2 regions of the Bacillus sp. ABR genome follow, and region 1 is predicted to be linked to the other one. Evidence: riboswitches for the same ligand, from Rfam matches in the RefSeq annotation. Region 1 holds a riboswitch; the other holds the start of a gene.
What was found. Region 1 has a riboswitch for glycine ahead of gcvT (glycine cleavage system aminomethyltransferase GcvT). Riboswitches for the same ligand answer to the same signal wherever they lie in the genome.
Positions count from the first base shown of each region.

Region 2: another riboswitch for glycine. It lies ahead of OIT90_RS00560 (amino acid permease); the one in region 1 lies ahead of gcvT (glycine cleavage system aminomethyltransferase GcvT).

Region 1 is NZ_JAOYSL010000002.1:353,505-356,928, reverse strand. Features, by position in the region: gene OIT90_RS07170 (YqhG family protein) at 1-32, opposite strand, end outside; gene OIT90_RS07165 (DEAD/DEAH box helicase) at 47-1,717, opposite strand; glycine riboswitch at 1,966-2,072, shown strand; glycine riboswitch at 2,076-2,169, shown strand; gene gcvT (glycine cleavage system aminomethyltransferase GcvT) at 2,269-3,366, shown strand; gene gcvPA (aminomethyl-transferring glycine dehydrogenase subunit GcvPA) at 3,383-3,424, shown strand, end outside.
Region 2 is NZ_JAOYSL010000001.1:117,848-121,271, forward strand. Features, by position in the region: gene OIT90_RS00550 (MFS transporter) at 1-132, opposite strand, end outside; gene OIT90_RS00555 (LacI family DNA-binding transcriptional regulator) at 572-1,591, opposite strand; glycine riboswitch at 1,856-1,935, shown strand; gene OIT90_RS00560 (amino acid permease) at 2,099-3,424, shown strand, end outside.

The DNA.
Region 1 (3,424 bases):
AGAAGAAAGGTGTGAATGTCATGCTGCTCCATTGATCAACTCTCCTTTATGAGCCCTGCTGTCTCTTTTCTAAAAGTGGTGTTTGTGCTTCAGTTAAATAAGAAGCAAATTGGGTTAATTTCTTTTTCATGTCTCCATCAGATTCATGCTGGAAGAGAATTTGATGCAACTCTGTTTCGACTTCTTCAATATCAATTCTCGTTAAAATATCATCTAAATCGCCTATGACGTTTTCGAACAGCTGAATTTTTTCATATAAAAGCTTTAAAATATGCTCTTCAACTGTTCCGTTTGTTGCCATATTGTAAATGTGGACATCTCGTTCTTGGCCAAGGCGGTGGATACGTCCGATTCTCTGTTCTAAACGCATCGGGTTCCACGGGAGGTCGTAGTTAATGATTTGATTACAAAACTGAAGGTTGATCCCTTCGCCGCCAGCTTCTGTAGCAATTAACACTTGCGCCCGTTCTCTAAATAAATCTTTCATCCAATCTTTTTTACCCCGCTTAAAGCCGCCACGAAATGGCACGGAGCTAATGCCATTTTGCTGTAGAAACCATTGTAAATAAATTTGTGTTGCGCGGTATTCGGTGAAAATAATGACTTTTTCATTTAACTGTTGAATGAGTTTGACCACTTCAAGCGCCTTTGAGTTTTGCTCCACTTGATTGATTTTCTCCATGATTTGCGCTATAGCAGAAGAGCCGAGAATATGCTTTTCTTCTTCCTGCATTTTTTTAATCGTCATATAAACTGCCTCACGGCTTGAACAGCATTCTCGTTCCAAGGTCATAATGGAAAACATATGCTTTGTATAAGACGGATTCTCTTTCAGCTTGCAGATTTCATCATACAATGCTTGTTCTGTCGGAGAAAAATCAATGGAAATCGTTTTGACATGTCGTTTTGTCCACTCGATGCCTGTGTCTTGTCTTCGGTTTCGAATCATCACTTTATTGACGAGCTGTTTTAATCGGTCATGGTCTTCAAGCTGCAAGTCCTTTTTGGCAAAGATATCTTTAAATTGATGTTCATTTCCTAGGTGGCCCGGCTTCAGAAGGGAAACGAGATTAAATATTTCTCCGATCCGGTTTTGAATAGGTGTCGCTGTCAGCAGCAGACAGAACTTCTTATTCAGGTTTCTCACAAATTCATAGTTTTTCGTTTTATTGTTTTTCAGTTTGTGTGCTTCATCGATAATGACCATATCGTAGGCAATCGATAAAATCGTGTCTCGATGCGGCTGTCTTTTGGCTGTGTCAATGGAAGAAACGACAACGTCGCACTGCTCCCACACATAGCTCTTTTTTTGTTCAACAGCATCAATATAAAATTTCGTCCGCAGCTCCTGTACCCACTGAGATACAAGGGAGGCGGGGACGAGAATAAGAATCTTTTTGGCAAGTCCACGAATCATGTATTCTTTGATAATGAGTCCTGCTTCTACGGTTTTCCCTAGGCCCACTTCATCTGCTAGAATGGCTTTCCCATTCATTTCTTCTACGACTCTTCTGGCTACTTCGAGCTGGTGCTGTAAAGGTGTGAATGCAGGCAGGTGCGCAGGAGCTTGCAGTCCCTCGAATGAATCAATGGCTGTGACTTTTTGAACCTGCGTCGCTAATCGATACATATCCCAGTTCGCCCAGGGGCCGTCTGATGAAAGCCGCTGCTGAAATTCATTTGTCCATTCCTGATCAAAAATCGTTTGAATATTCAATGTGGTCGCCTGCCTTTCTAGTAGGATCTGATAAATTGTTCTGTTTTTAAACGCTTCATTTTTTAAGAGGTCTCTAAAAGACTAGATATATGAATAAAAGCGAACGATATCGAAAGGTTATTTTAAAAATGTTAATGATTTTTCTGTTGCTCTCCATCCATTTCTAATGGTAGGATGTTGATAAGTGATCTAGAAAATAAGTCACCCATTTTGATAGTATGTCCAATAAATGTGAAAAATATGAGCGGATGATGGTATGGGGAGAGACTTGGCGGTTATTTTGCACTGGCAGGCGCCGAAGGAGCAAGCTGAATGATTCAGTGAATCTCTCAGGCAAAAGTACTCTTACCGGACGCAACTCTGGAGAGTGTTTGCTGATCGTTTTAGCAAACCACCAAAGGGGAAAACGCACAATGATGTTGTGCTGTAAACTTTCAGGTGCAAGGACAGAGACTTCTTTTTGATAAAAGGGAGCGCTCTGTCCTTTTTTGCTGTGATTTTTTTCTGAAAATTCAGCTTGCATTTGCACTAAAAAAAGGGGGAAACGATTGATGTTGAAACGAACACCGCTTTTTCATGCGTATGAAACGTTTGGCGCAAAAACCATTGACTTCGGGGGCTGGGAATTACCTGTCCAATTTTCTTCCATTAAAGAAGAACATGAAGCTGTTCGAACAAAAGCAGGGCTTTTTGATGTGTCTCACATGGGTGAGGTGGACGTCAAAGGTCAAGATGCCCTTCCTTTTTTACAAAGGTTATTAACCAATGATGTGTCTAAGCTGACAGACGGTAAGGCACTATATACAGCCATGTGTTATGAAGATGGCGGAACGGTAGATGACCTGCTCGTCTACCAAAAAGAAAAGAACCACTATTTACTTGTCATCAACGCATCAAATATCGATAAAGACGTGGATTGGCTTTTGAAGCACCAAGAGAAGGATGACGTATTGATCAAAAATATATCTGATCAAACCGCCTTGCTAGCGCTTCAAGGACCTCTTGCAGCTGACATCATCAAAGAGGTGGCGGATGAAGAGGTGACATCGCTTAAACCATTTACGTTTTTATCAAAAGCTGAGGTCGCAAATAAAGAAGTGCTCGTTTCCAGAACAGGCTACACAGGGGAAGATGGCTTTGAAATCTACTGCCAGTCAGAAGATGCGGTCCACCTTTGGTCCGCTTTATTAGAAGCGGGGCAGCCAAAAGGATTAATACCGTGCGGACTCGGTGCACGTGATACCTTGAGATTTGAAGCAAGGCTTCCGCTTTATGGCCAGGAGCTGACAAAGGATATTTCTCCATTAGAAGGCGGAATTGGTTTTGCTGTCAAAACGGATAAAGAAGCTGATTTTATCGGAAAAGCAGCACTTAAAAAACAAAAAGAAGAGGGACTGAAGCGAAAGCTTGTCGGCATTGAAATGATTGAAAAAGGGATTCCGCGTACAGATTATCCAGTCTTTTCAGGAGAAAAGCAGGTTGGGTTTGTCACAACGGGCACTCAATCCCCAACATTAAAGAAAAATGTCGGGCTTGCTTTGATCGAAACCTCAGAAGCGGAGCTTGGGGCAGAGGTGGAAGTACAGGTTCGCAAAAAGCGTCTAAAAGCCAAAATCGTCACAACACCATTTTATAAAAGAACCAAATAACGAGGGGGAATAGAGGATGAAGCACAGATATTTGCCGCAAACAGAGCAAGATCAGAAA
Region 2 (3,424 bases), on a different contig from region 1:
GATTTTCGGAATATCTACATGGTAGCGCTCAGATAAGCTGTCCATGTTGGAAGCTACAATAATATTGATCATGCCAAGCATGAAGTAGTTTAAATACATGCCAAGTGACGATTTAATATAAGGATTTTTCATGTTCCCACTCCTATATTTGAAACCCCTTTAAGGTCAAATTCTTTGTATACCCTTTGTTATTGTTTCCTTCAAAATGAATAATATGAAGCCCATCACAACACCCCTTATTGATGAAAAAATAATGAATATTCATCTGTTCTTCAATCAAGTACATCGTTCTACTAAAATGTAAAAAATAATAACAGCCTTGATTAGGAAGTGAAACTTCATGATTTGATCAGAATCATAAAAAATCACTTTTAACTGTTTTTTGATAGAAATAACGATAGGACTAAATAGGTATAACGATATACTAAAAGAAGCAACGAGATAAATATACTCCTGCATTTTAAATGTGTCAAGTTTATGACTTTGTGATTTAAAAAAAGAAAAATGAAACAAAGAAATAGTTGACTTGTTCAATAAAAAAAGAGAATTGCTGCACACAATTCTCTTTTCATCATGATGGAGAGGTTTCTCTAATATGAAGTTGAGGTTTTAAAATCAATCTCTGCAGCTCTTCATCCTGATCGTTCATTTTATGATATAAAAGGTTCGCTGCTTTTGCCCCGATGGATCGGGGGAATGAAGAAACAGTGGTGAGCGGCGGATGGTACATCTCCGCTTCAGGAACATTATCGAATCCAACCACATCAATATCTTCACCTGGCTGGATGCCCCGTGCTGACAGTGCTTGCATGACTCCAAATGCAACTAAGTCACTAAAACAAAAAATAGCGGTAGGAGGCTCGGGTTGATCCATCACTTGAGCGAGTGCTTCTTTCCCGCCTTCACGAGTAGGTACGATATCAATAATAAGGGAATCATCAATCGTCAGGTTTTCATCGTCATGAGCTCTTTTGAAACCTTTCATCCGCTCAATCCAAGTCGATGAGGTCTTGATGCCGCCTAAGAAGGCGATACGTCGATGCCCCTTCTGAAGAAGATGATGAATGGCCATCCAAGTGCCTTGTTCATAATCAACACCGACATAATCACATTGCACATCTGATAATTCACGATTTGCAAGTACTTTTGGGGTGCGAATTTGATTTAACTGTTTGGCTGTCCGAGCCGAGCTTTTCGAAGCTAGGTTTAAAATGATTCCGCCCACTCGGTGCTCTACCATAGTGGAAATGAGCCGCTCCTGTTTATCGACACTGTCAAAGGTTGTACCAAGTAAAACAGTATAGCCTAGTGATTCAAGCGTGGTTTGCACGCCGATTAAAAATTCCGAAATAAAGGTGTTAGAAATATCTGTGACAATCACACCAACGATATTTGAGCTTTTTGACCGCATGTTGGCAGCTACGCGGTCATATACGTACCCTAAGTCTTCCATGGATTGAAGCACTTTGTTTCGAGTGGCTTCAGAGATTCTAGGATTATTTCGAACAACGAGTGATGCCGTTGAAGTCGAGACACCGGCATGCTTGGCGACTTCCTGTAATGTGACACGCTGTTTGTTCATTTTTTTCATTTGTCTTCACCAACTTCAATGGATTGCCTAACTTTGTTCATGATCAAGAGGGATTTCTCCATCAGACGAGCCGAACATCTTTTGGTTTATTATACATGAATTAGGGGGGATTGATGAAGTGAAGACATATGGGTATCACTGTAAATCATAAAAGATTACCATTGACAGCTTTCTGATTGAGGCGTAAAATATAAAATTATTCAGAAATAGCAACATTTTAATTAAATAACGAAGGCTATGATTGCTGTGGGTCACACTATAGCAGGAGCAGCTTCTGGAGAGACCGCATGTGTGTGCGGCGCCGAAGGGTTCACAATCTCAGGCAAAAGGACAGAAGAGTACGAAATATTGTATTTGTGATGCATGGATGATGCCGTGTATTACTTTTCTCTATTTTGCTATTCTTTTATGACCGTGAGATTGGAGCGCATCCAATCTCTTTTTTTATGGACTTTTTAAAGAGTTCATTATTTCAGTATAAGATCGTGTCGTAGGAGGGTGTTAGCATTGGCACAACAAGAATTAAAACGAGATTTATCAAACCGTCATGTACAATTGATTGCTATTGGCGGAACCATTGGAACAGGGCTGTTTTTAGGCTCTGGAAAAGCCATTCAATTGGCAGGTCCATCAATCATTTTTGCTTATTTAATTGTCGGAATGGCCATCTTTTTTGTCATGAGGGCACTTGGAGAATTGCTTTTATCGAAGGCGGGCTATCAGTCATTAACCGATATTGCAGAGGACTATCTCGGCCCGTGGGCATCTTTTGTGACAGGGTGGACCTATTGGTTTTGCTGGATTATGACAGCGATGGCGGATGTCATTGCGGTCGGAGTGTATGTGCAGTATTGGTTTGATATCCCGCAATGGATTCCTGCTATCATTTGTTTGTTGATTTTACTAGGATTGAATCTATTAACGGTGAAGCTTTTCGGAGAAATGGAATTTTGGTTTGCACTCATTAAAGTGATTACGATTCTATTACTGATCGGTGTTGGAATTATTCTTTTAATCATTGGTTTTCAAACCGATGCCGGACCGGTGACAGTAACGAATTTATGGTCTCATGGCGGGTTATTCCCGAATGGTGTCACAGGCTTCTTGCTGTCATTCCAGATGGTGATTTTTGCGTATGTGGGAGTTGAACTGGTTGGCGTATCCGCAGCAGAAACAGCCAATCCGCAAAAAAACATTCCCTCTGCGATTAATAAAATTCCATTAAGAATTCTATTTTTCTATGTGGGTGCGATCTTTGTTTTACTATGTATCAACCCATGGTCTGAGCTCAGTGCATCAGAAAGTCCTTTTGTGAAAACCTTTGGGCTCATTGGGATACCAGTAGCAGCGGGGCTTATCAATTTTGTTGTGTTGACGTCTGCGGCATCAGCTTGTAATAGCGGCATGTTCTCGACAAGCCGTATTCTGTATAATCTCAGTCATCAAAAGCAAGGGCCAGCTTCCTTTGGGCGTTTGAACAAGCACGCTGTCCCGAGTAATGCGCTATTCGTGTCAACGATTGTAGTATCGGTCGGTGCACTTTTAAGCAAGCTGATTCCCGAACAAGCCTTTGGGATTGTTACCACGATCAGTGCCATTTGTTTCATTTGGGTATGGAGTATTATTTTAATTTGTCATTTGAAATATAAAAAAACACGGCCTGAACTGCATGCAGCATCTACCTTTAAAGCACCGTTCACACCTTTTGTGAATATTTGCGTTCTTGCGCTCTTTGCAGCCATTCTCGTGATCATGCTCTTCGCAGATGCAACACGTCCTGCGTTGCTATTGACACCGGTATGGTTTGGTTTCTTATTTTTGATTTATGCACGA